3 regions of the Streptomyces sp. NPDC002643 genome follow, and region 1 is predicted to be linked to each of the others. Evidence: riboswitches for the same ligand, from Rfam matches in the RefSeq annotation. Region 1 holds a riboswitch; each other region holds the start of a gene.
The links. Region 1 has a riboswitch for cyclic di-AMP ahead of ACWD4G_RS22560 (transglycosylase SLT domain-containing protein). Riboswitches for the same ligand answer to the same signal wherever they lie in the genome.
Positions count from the first base shown of each region.

Region 2: another riboswitch for cyclic di-AMP. It lies ahead of ACWD4G_RS25590 (NlpC/P60 family protein); the one in region 1 lies ahead of ACWD4G_RS22560 (transglycosylase SLT domain-containing protein).
Region 3: another riboswitch for cyclic di-AMP. It lies ahead of ACWD4G_RS31565 (M23 family metallopeptidase); the one in region 1 lies ahead of ACWD4G_RS22560 (transglycosylase SLT domain-containing protein).

Region 1 covers NZ_JBSFVY010000014.1:170,721-174,289, reverse strand. Annotated here, with positions in the region: gene ACWD4G_RS22565 (polyprenyl synthetase family protein) at 307-1,317, opposite strand; cyclic di-AMP (ydaO/yuaA leader) riboswitch at 1,968-2,144, shown strand; gene ACWD4G_RS22560 (transglycosylase SLT domain-containing protein) at 2,149-2,946, shown strand; gene ACWD4G_RS22555 (HAD family hydrolase) at 3,004-3,569, opposite strand, start outside.
Region 2 covers NZ_JBSFVY010000017.1:90,295-93,863, forward strand. Annotated here, with positions in the region: gene ACWD4G_RS25585 (hypothetical protein) at 1-234, shown strand, start outside; gene ACWD4G_RS25590 (NlpC/P60 family protein) at 438-1,640, opposite strand; cyclic di-AMP (ydaO/yuaA leader) riboswitch at 1,650-1,822, opposite strand; gene ACWD4G_RS25595 (ATP-dependent DNA helicase) at 2,152-3,569, shown strand, end outside.
Region 3 covers NZ_JBSFVY010000024.1:125,727-129,295, forward strand. Annotated here, with positions in the region: gene ACWD4G_RS31555 (M16 family metallopeptidase) at 1-317, shown strand, start outside; gene ACWD4G_RS31560 (M16 family metallopeptidase) at 314-1,702, shown strand; cyclic di-AMP (ydaO/yuaA leader) riboswitch at 1,906-2,081, shown strand; gene ACWD4G_RS31565 (M23 family metallopeptidase) at 2,094-2,882, shown strand; gene ACWD4G_RS31570 (GntR family transcriptional regulator) at 3,124-3,569, shown strand, end outside.

The DNA.
Region 1 (3,569 bases):
GGCGTACTGCTACGGGATGACATGACGGGGCGACACCTCCACCCGACCCGTAGGGGTTCGGGGGGCGACCAGAGGGGTCCCGGAGGGCACTTGGACGAACGGCGCGGCCCATCGACAAGACGAGACGAGACGCGGCGCGGCGCACCGACAAGACTCACCGACAAGACGCACCAACGAGGCGCACCGGCAAGACGGGCGCGGCCATTGATAAATCGAGCCCGTCCGGCGATTGAGGACGAGCCCGAAGGGCGATGCCGGGGGCCCTGGGGGCGCAGCCCCCGGTTGGGTCATGGCACCCCCGGGTGCCTAACCAGCCCGGTGCACCACCGCGTCGCACAGCTCGACCAGCGCCGCCTTCGCCCCGCACTCCGGCAGCGGCGTCAGTACGGCCCGTGCCTCCTCGGCGTACCGGACGGTGTCCCGGCGGGCCTGCTCCAGGGCGGGGTGCTCGCGCAGCCGGGCCAGGGCCTCGGCGTGCCGCGCGTCGTCGGTCAGGTCGGAGGCGAGCAGCTCGCACAGCTCGATGTCCTCCGGCAGCCCCGTCCGCCCCGCCTGCTCCCGCAGCCGCAGCACCGGCATGGTCGGCACCCCCTCGCGGAGATCCGTACCCGGCGTCTTGCCGGACTCGTGGGAGTCGGAGGCGATGTCGAGGACGTCGTCGGCGAGCTGGAAGGCGACGCCGAGCCGCTCCCCGTACTGGGTGAGGATGTCGACGACGGTCTCGTCGGCGCCGGACATCATCGCGCCGAAGCGCCCGGCGACCGCGACCAGCGAGCCGGTCTTGCCGCCGAGGACGTCGAGGTAGTGCTCGATCGGATCGCGTCCGTCACGCGGCCCGGCGGTCTCCAGGATCTGCCCGGTGACCAGCCGCTCGAAGGCCTCGGCCTGGACGCGTACGGCCTCGGGGCCGAGGTCGGCGAGGACGTGGGAGGCGCGGGCGAACAGGAAGTCACCGGTGAGGACGGCGAGGGAGTTGTCCCAGCGGGCGTTGGCGCTGGGCACCCCGCGCCGTACCTCGGCCTCGTCCATCACGTCGTCGTGGTACAGCGTGGCCAGATGCGTCAGCTCGACCACCACGGCCGAGGGCACGACCCCCGGCGCGTACGGGTCACCGAACTGTGCGGCGAGCATCACCAGCAGCGGCCGGAACCGCTTCCCGCCGGCCCGCAGCAGATGCTGGGCGGCCTCCTGGATGAAGGGAACCTCGCTCTTGGTGGCCTCAAGGAGACCCTCTTCGACGGCCACCAGCCCGGCCTGGACATCGGCTTCGAGAGCCTGGTCCCGCGCGCTCAGCCCAAACGGCTCGACGACGGTCACGAGGGTTCTCCTGTCTGCTGACGTCTACTGACGGTCACACGGTCGGTCTGGTTCTCACGGTCGATGACACAGTTTGTCGATCTGTCGCTGCCATCACCCGAGTCAGCGTATCCGGTCACCTTTCGATCACCACCGAGGGCCTACGGCGTTCGGCCGCGCGATGTAGTGCGGGCCCGCTCATCAGGCACCCGGCGGCCGGGGCCCCGCCTCGGCCGGGGTTCCGCTCACCCGCGCGGACCGGGTGCCGCCCGGCCCTCAAGGGGCGCGGGGCCGTATCGATATGCGGCCACCGCCGCGTGGGCGCGAGCGACCACGACGGACCCGCGGTCGCGCACCCACTCGCACCCCACCCCGTCGCGCATCGCCCTACCCGAGTTGACCGATTTGCCGCATACCAGCGATTCACCCCACTCCTCCCGTGAGTTGAGTCACCCACCCCGGAACCCCCGCCCCACTCCTCATCCCTCGACTCCCCATTTGCAAAAGGCAAGTTGAACTCCACATTCCACCCATCATCACCCCCCATACCCACCGAACTCAAGGTCAACTACGCCAACCCGACAAGCCGGGGCTTGTTCACAAGATGTGCTGTCGCATACGTTCACACCCCGTCCGGACGGACCGCCGAATCCTGCCGCCGACCGGACTCCCCACCACGACCACTCATCCACGCGCGGCAGGAGCGGGGGACCCAGGTAAGCCGCCGGTCCGTTCTTCCCCCAACGGACCGGCTAGGGGTGAAGCCACGCACGTCACACACGACGCGCGCGGCCGGGCATCTCCCGCCCGAACCCGACAGCTCACCTCGCAGGCGCCGGAGAGGAATCCGCCATGCCCGGACGAGGCAAACACCGTCGCGCCAGAACCAACCCGCTCACCCGTGGCGTCATTGCCGCCGGCACCGGCGGGGTCGCGCTCGCCCTGCCGCTCACGGCCGCCACCACCGCCCACGCCGCCCCGCCGCCCCAGGCCGCGGTGACCTCCGTACAGGCCGCCCCGAAGTCGGCGGCGCCGACCGTCGCCCAGCCCAAGTCCCTGACGTACAAGGTCGTCTCGGGCGACACGCTCTCCTCGATCGCGCGCAAGCACGGGGTCAGCGGCGGCTGGCAGCGGATCTACCAGGACAACCGCAAGACCATCGGCGGCGACCCGCGTCTGATCCACCCGGGCCTGAAGCTGAAGCTGAACGCCACGAAGAAGCCGAAGAAGTCGGCGGCGTCGACCGCGTCCACGGCCTCGGCGAGCAACGGCTCCGGTTCCGGTTCCGGCTCCACGGCCGAGGCCACCCAGGCGTCCGTGAAGACCTACACCAACGACCTCGACGGCTGGATTCGCGAGGCGCTGGACATCATGGCGCAAAACGGAATTCCAGGAACATACGACGGCATTTACCGCAACATCATGCGGGAGTCGTCCGGCAACCCGCAGGCCATCAACAACTGGGACTCCAACGCCGCCGCGGGAACGCCCTCGAAGGGCCTGCTCCAGGTGATCGACCCGACGTTCGCCGCCTACCACGTGCCGGGCACGGCGTACGACCCCTTCGACCCGGTCGCGAACATCACGGCGGCGTGCAACTACGCCGCCGCGAGGTACGGCTCGATCGACAACGTGTTCGGCGCCTACTAGGCCTCCGGCCTCCTGTACCTCCGTTCCCTTGTGCCCCCGTTCCCCTGAGCCCGGCGCTCAGGGGAACAGCCGCTCCAGGACCACCGCGATGCCGTCGTCCTCGTTGGAGAGGGTCACCTCGTCGGCGACGGCCTTGAGTTCGGGGTGGGCGTTGGCCATGGCGACCCCGTGGGCGGCCCAGTCGAACATGGGGATGTCGTTGGGCATGTCACCGAAGGCGATGGTCTGGTCCGGCGTCAGTCCGAGATGGTCGGCGGCGAGGGCCAGGCCAGTCGCCTTGGTGATGCCGCAGGGCTGGAGCTCCACGGTGCCGGGCCCCGACATCGTGACCGTCGCCAGCGAACCGACCGCCATACGCGCCGCCGACGCCAACTCGTCGTCGGACAGATAAGGATGGCGCAGAAGCACCTTGCTGATGGGCTCGCACCACAGGTCGTCCCGGCGCGGTACGCGTACGGCGGGGAGCGTGGGGTGCGGCATGAGATAGCCGGGCTCGATGAGGGTGAGGCCATCGACCCCGTCCTGATCGACGGCCGCGTACACCTGTCCGACCTCGGCCTCGATCTTGCCGAGCGCGGTCTCGGCGAGTTCACGGTCGAGGGTGACGGACCAGAGCAGCCGGT
Region 2 (3,569 bases), on a different contig from region 1:
ATGCTCCACGGCGCCCTGACCATGCTCATCACCGGTGCCATCCTGGTCGGCCTCAACCAGGCCGACGACCAGCCCGTCAACAACATCAAGATCGGCGTCAAACTGGCCCTGCTGGTCGTGATCCTGGGCCTCGTCTATGTGAAACGCGACGACGAGACGGTGGAGAAGCCCCTGTTCGGCCTCGTCGGCCTGCTGACCACCGCCAACATCTTCATCGCGGTGCTCTGGACCTGAGCCGCACCGACCAAGGCCGGGGCAGGACGAGGAAAGGCCCGGACAGGCCGACGAAGGGCCGGGGTGTGACGGTGAGAGCGCAGGGCGCGGCAGCCGAACTGCTGGGGCGCGGCGTCGAAAGTAAGGGCGCGACAGCGGCGACACGGGGCGGGTGCGGGAAAAGCCGGGACCCGGATGCTGCCGGGTCCCGGCTCGCGCGCCCCCTACGCGGGGCGCACGACGCTGTGGATGGCGCTCTCCCCGTCGTAGAAGATCGACTCCTCGCGGACGTACGCGCCCGGCTTGGGGGCGTGGATCATCATGCCGTTGCCGATGTAGAGGCCCACGTGGCCGATGTTGTCGTAGAAGAAGACCAGGTCGCCGGGTTGCGCCGAGGCGAGGGAGACGGTCGTGCCGGCGTTGACCTGGTCGTAGGTGGTGCGGGGGAGGTCGACGCCGGCGGCCTTCCAGGCGGCCTGGGTCAGGCCGGAGCAGTCATAGGAGCCGGGGCCGGTGGCGCCCCAGACGTATGGCTTGCCGATCTGTGCGCGGGCGAAGGTGAGGGCCTTCGCCGCCTTCGCGGCGTAGGTCGAGTCCTCGGCCGTGGTGGCGGTGTTCGAGCCGGTCTCGGTCGCCGTACCCGTACTCGTACCGGTGTCCGCGCTCGTGCCGGTGCCCGTGGAGGCCTCGGGCTGGGCCTCCTGCGTGGCCGCCGCCTGGGCGGCCTGCTGCCGACGGGCCAGTTCCTCGGCCTTGCGGTCGGCCTCCTCCTGCTCGCGCTGTTCGATCGCCGCGAGCCGGGCCTTCTCCTCCGCGGTCAGTTGCGACAGCAACTCCCGCGCCGCGCTGAGCTTCGCCTGGACCTTCGCCTTGCTGGCCTTGAGCGAGTTCTGTGACTCGGTGAGCTGTTCGAGACTGTCGGTCGCCTTCTGGCGCTGCTTCGCCGTCTCGGCCTGCTGGGCGGTGTACTCGTCGACCGCCTCCTGCTGACGGTCCGACAATCGGCCCATCAGCTGGTTCTGGTCGAAGAACTCCTGCGGATCGTCCGCGAGGAGCAGCGACGCCGCGTCGGGGGCGGAGGCGCCCGTGCGGTACTGGGCCGCCGCGATCGAACCCAGTTCCTCCCGCGCCTCGTTGAGCTTGTCCGTGCGCTTGGCGACGTCGTCGAGGAGGGTGTCGACCTTCTTCTTCTGCTTGGCCGTCCGTTCCTTGGCCGCGTTGTAGTTCTCGGTCGCCGTGCCCGCCTGGCGGTAGAGGTCGTCTACCTTCTTCTCCACCTCCTCAAGACTCGGCTTGTCGTCGGTCGAGGGGGCGGCCTGAGCGGTCTGGGAGAGCAGGGCCACGGACGTGAGCGCGGCCGTGGCGAGAGCGGGGGTGCGTATGCCCGCGCGCGTTCGGCCGGCCGGACGCGGCTTGCGGTGCGCCATGGTGCGGCGACTCCTTCCGTAATCCGCCTACCGAGTTAGCTGTCGGGTTCGGGCGCAAGCTTCGGAAGGTTTGCCCTACGACCCTCGCCGCGGGCGGCGGTCGGGTCGATTCACCCCAGAGGTCGGTGGGTCCCCGGCTCCGGCTGCCACGGGAGGCGCACCGGACTCGGCGGAGGCCGTACGGCCCGGCGACGTTCGCCGGTTGGGTCGTGCGGCCCACCAAAACGCTAGCCAACTCGTGTGGCCCGTGTGAAGGTTGATGTTCGATATGCCCGATACGTTTTCGTGACCTTGACCTCGGAGGCGCGATAGGTGGTACGTTCGATCGCTCACCGTTGTGACATGTGTGCGCTGAGTGGTGGGTGCTGCGCGGGAGCCGATGGGTCCGAAGGGCATCCGGCGCGGGCCCCGAGGGCATCCGGTATGGATGCCAAGTCCTCCCGGACGGATATCCACAGTCTTCCCGGGGCGGCCCCGCGCTGTCGGTGGGGGCGCCTAGACTCGGAGAGCGATGAGCAGCCTCTTTGACGACAGCTTCCTGGCGGACCTCCAGACCCCTCGCGGGCATGAGGAGGAACCCCCGCCACCGCCCGAGGACGATCACGTACCGGAGCCGGTTCCGGACGATCTGTTCGGCGGGAAGTTCGACGTGCCGCCGGACCGGGACGAGTACTACAGAAGCGGTGCCCCGCGCCCGGCGATCGACGCGGCGGCGCTGCTGGAAGGGCTGAACGACAACCAGCGTGCGGCCGTCGTCCACGCCGGCACCCCCCTGCTCATCGTCGCCGGCGCCGGCTCCGGCAAGACCCGTGTACTCACCCACCGCATCGCCCACCTCCTCGCCGAGCGGAACGTCCACCCCGGCCAGATCCTCGCGATCACCTTCACCAACAAGGCCGCGGGCGAGATGAAGGAGCGTGTCGAGCAGCTCGTCGGCCCGCGCGCCAACGCGATGTGGGTGATGACCTTCCACAGCGCGTGCGTTCGCATCCTCCGGCGCGAGTCGAAGAAGCTCGGCTTCACCTCCTCCTTCTCCATCTACGACGCCGCCGACAGCAAACGCCTCATGGCCCTGGTCTGCCGTGACCTGGACCTCGACCCCAAGCGCTTCCCGCCCAAGTCCTTCAGCGCCAAGATCAGCAACCTCAAGAACGAGCTGATCGATGAGGAGGACTTCGCCGCCCAGGCAGCTGACGGCTTCGAGAAGACCCTCGCCCAGGCCTACGCCATGTACCAGTCACGGCTGCGCGAGGCGAACGCCCTCGACTTCGACGACCTGATCATGACGACGGTCAATCTGCTCCGCGCCTTCCCGGACGTCGCCGAGCACTACCGCCGCCGCTTCCGCCATGTCCTCGTCGATGAGTACCAGGACACCAACCACGCCCAGTACGCCCTGGTCAGGGAGCTGGTCGGCACCTCCGAGCACCCCGTGGACGTCCCGCCCAGCGAGTGGGACGTACCGCCCGCCGAGCTGTGCGTCGTGGGTGACGCCGACCAGTCGATCTACGCCTTCCGCGGCGCGACCATCCGCAACATCCTCCAGTTCGAGGAGGACTACCCGGACGCGACGACGATCCTGCTGGAGCAGAACTACCGCTCCACGCAGACGATCCTCTCCGCCGCCAACGCGGTCATCGAGCGCAACGAGTCCCGCCGCCCGAAGAACCTGTGGACCAACGCCGGTGCCGGCGCCCGGATCACCGGCTATGTCGCCGACACCGAGCACGACGAGGCGCAGTTCGTCGCCGACGAGATAGACCGACTGACCGACGCGCGCGAGGCCAAGGCGGGCGACGTCGCCGTCTTCTACCGGACGAACGCCCAGTCCCGAGTCTTCGAAGAGGTCTTCATCCGCGTCGGCCTGCCCTACAAGGTCGTCGGCGGCGTCCGCTTCTACGAGCGCAAGGAGGTCCGGGACGTCCTGGC
Region 3 (3,569 bases), on a different contig from region 1:
TGGACCGGCTCGGCACGGTCGCGGGCCGCGCCGACGAACTGTGCCGCTACGCCGTCCTGTTCGGCGACCCGAAGCTCGCCCTGACCGCCGTCGACCGCGTCCTCGAAGTCACCCCCGAAGAGGTCCAGGAGATCGCCAAGGCCCGGCTGCGGCCCGACAACCGCGCGGTGCTCGTCTACGAGCCCGTCGCCGGTGAGGACGACGACGCGGACCAGGCGGACGAGACGGAGGCCACCGAGGCGGGAGCCGCCGAGGCCGACGCCCAGGCATCCGAAGCCGCCGAAACCACCGACGAGAACGAGGAGTCGGCGAAGTGACCGAGCTCGCGACCATGGACTTCCACCCCCAGCCCCGCGCGGGCGAGGCCAAGCCCTGGGCGTTCCCGGCGCCCGAGCGCGGCACCCTGGACAACGGCCTGACCGTTCTGCGCTGCCACCGCCCCGGCCAGCAGGTCGTCGCCGTCGAGGTCCTCCTCGACGCCCCCCTGGCCGCCGAGCCGGCCGGTCTCGACGGCGTCGCCACCATCATGACCAGGGCCTTCTCCGAGGGCACCGACAAGCACTCCGCCGAGGAGTTCGCCGCCGAGCTGGAGCGCTGCGGCGCCACCCTCGACTCGCACGCCGACCACCCCGGTGTCCGTCTCTCCCTCGAAGTGCCCGTCTCGCGGCTGGGGAAGGCCCTGGGACTGCTCGCCGACGCCCTCAGGGCCCCCGCCTTCGCGGACAGCGAGATCGAACGCCTGGTGGCCAACCGGCTCGACGAGATCCCGCACGAGACCGCCAACCCGGGCCGCCGCGCCGCGAAGGAGCTGTCCAAGCAGCTGTTCCCGGCCGACTCCCGTATGTCGCGTCCCCGCCAGGGCACCGAGGAGACCGTCACCGGCATCGACTCCGCGGCCGTACGCGCCTTCTACGAGCGGCACGTACGCCCCGCCACGTCGACCGCCGTGGTCGTCGGCGACCTCGCCGAGGTCGACCTCGACGCACTGCTCGGCGACACCCTGGGCGCCTGGACCGGCTCCGCGGGCAAGCCCAGCGCCGTACCGATGGTGAGCGCCGACGACACCGGTCGGGTCGTCATCGTGGACCGCCCCGGCTCGGTCCAGACGCAGCTGCTCATCGGCCGCGTCGGTGCCGACCGCCACGCGCGCGTGTGGCCCGCCCAGGTGCTCGGCACCTACTGCCTCGGCGGCACCCTCACCTCCCGTCTGGACCGTGTCCTGCGCGAGGAGAAGGGCTACACCTACGGTGTGCGCGCGTTCGGCCAGGTGCTGCGCTCCGCGCCCGACGGGTCCGGTGTCACGATGCTCGCCATCAGCGGCTCCGTCGACACGCCCAACACCGGCCCGGCACTGGACGACCTGTGGACGGTGCTGCGCACCCTCGCCGCCGAGGGGCTGACCGACGCCGAGCGCGATGTCGCCGTGCAGAACCTCGTCGGGGTGGCCCCCCTCAAGTTCGAGACGGCCGCCGCCGTGGCGAGCACACTGGCCGACCAGGTCGAGCAGTTCCTGCCGGACGACTACCAGGCCACGCTATACCAGCAGTTGGCCGCCACGGGCACGGTGGAGGCCACCGCGGCCGTCGTGAACGCCTTCCCGGGCGACCGTCTGGTGACCGTGCTCGTCGGTGACGCGGCCGAGATCGAGGAGCCGGTCCGGGCCCTCGGCATCGGCGAAGTCACCGTCGTGCCCGCCGAGTAGAAGTCGGACAGAAGTACGCATACTCCTGGGGCCCTGGTGACGGAAGAGTCACCAGGGCCCGCGTTTGTCCCTATTGATGGCGGAGGTTGCGGGTCTGACCTGTGGCGTACGCAACAAATCCTGTGATCCGTTTGTTATTTCGAAGACGGCCCACTTAGCGTCGGTCCGGCTGTTCGTCAGCAGTACGTCGCATCCGCGGCACCGGGCAGTCATCGCCGAGTCCCCGTACGGCGCGAGCCAGGGGAGCCGGGGACCCAACCGTCCCTGGGGTGAATCGGTGGCCCTTCGCACCGCTGAACGAGGTGGTGAGGGGTCCCCGTAGGAGACCTTCCTGCTCCGAACCCGTCAGCTAACCCGGTAGGCGAGAGGGAAGGAAAGGACCAGCCACTCCATGGCGTTCACCCGCCCCCCGGGAAAACACCGCCGACAGCGCGGTGCGCAGCGCACGACCACGAGGACCGTGGGCGTGGCCGCTCTCACCACCACCGGTGTCATCGGCACCGTGGCCTCCGTCCCGGCGTTCGCCGCGGAGCCCGCCCCCGAGCAGACGGGGCTCAACAAGGTCATCGAGCTCGGTGACACGGTCGCCGACCAGGTCGACGCGCAGGCCGCCGCCCAGCAGCAGGCCGCCGAGGTGGCCGCCGCCAAGAAGAAGGCGCAGGAGGAGGCCCGCAAGGCCGCCGCCGAGAAGGCCGAGCAGGAACGTGCCGCCGCCAAGGAGCGCGAGGAGATCAAGGCGCGCGCCGCCCGCGCCGCCGAGCGTGAGCGCCTCAACGCCTTCGTCGCCCCCATCAGCGGCTCCTACATCTCCACCGGCTACAAGGCCGGCGGCGCCGTCTGGTCCTCCGGCAGCCACACCGGCGTCGACTTCCACGCCTCCTCCGGCACGGTCGTCCAGGCGGTCGGCTCCGGCACCGTCGTCGAGGCCGGCTGGGGCGGCGCCTACGGCAACAACATCGTGATCAAGATGAACGACGGCACGTACACCCAGTACGGCCATCTGTCGTCCATCGCGGTCTCCGTCGGCCAGACCGTCACCCCCGGCCAGCAGATCGGCCTCTCCGGCGCGACCGGCAACGTCACCGGCGCGCATCTGCACTTCGAGGCCCGCATGACGGCCGAGTACGGCTCGGACATCGACCCCGTCGCCTACCTGCGCTCGCACGGCGTGAACGTCTGACGCGCACGCTCCTGAGTGCCACGGCCGCCCGCCCGGCCGTCCCCGGACATCGCGAAGCCCCGGCTCACCCGAGCCGGGGCTTTCCGCGTCGTGACGCAGCCCGTCCGTTGTGATGAACGTCCTGTCCAAAAAATATCCATGGATTCCGGTCCGCCATCGGAAATTCCGTCCCGCTGCAATAGAGTCGCCTGAACACACGTCATTCAACGACGTTTCACGGGGATTAAGGCGGAGGTCGGTCATGCGTATTCCGGCGCACTCGGTATGCACGGCGATCCGTGATGACATCGTCGCGGGTGTCTACGAGCGCGGAAGCCGGCTCACCGAGGAACTGCTCGCGCGCCGTTACGGCGTCAGCCGCGTCCCCGTGCGCGAGGCGCTGCGCACGCTGGAGGCCGAGGGCTTCGTCGTCACCCGCAGACACGCGGGCGCGTGCGTCGCCGAGCCGACCGAGCAGGAGGCCGCCGACCTGCTGGAGATGCGCATGCTGCTGGAGCCGCTGGGCGCCGCCCGCGCCGCCCAGCGCCGCACGGAGGCCCACCTCAAGGTCCTGCGCGGTCTGGTCAGACTGGGCCAGGAGCGCGCCAGGCGGGGCAACAGCGAGGATCTGCGCTCCCTGGGCGGCTGGTTCCACGAGACGCTCGCCCAGGCATCCGGAAGCCCCGCCCTGACCTCGACACTCGCCCA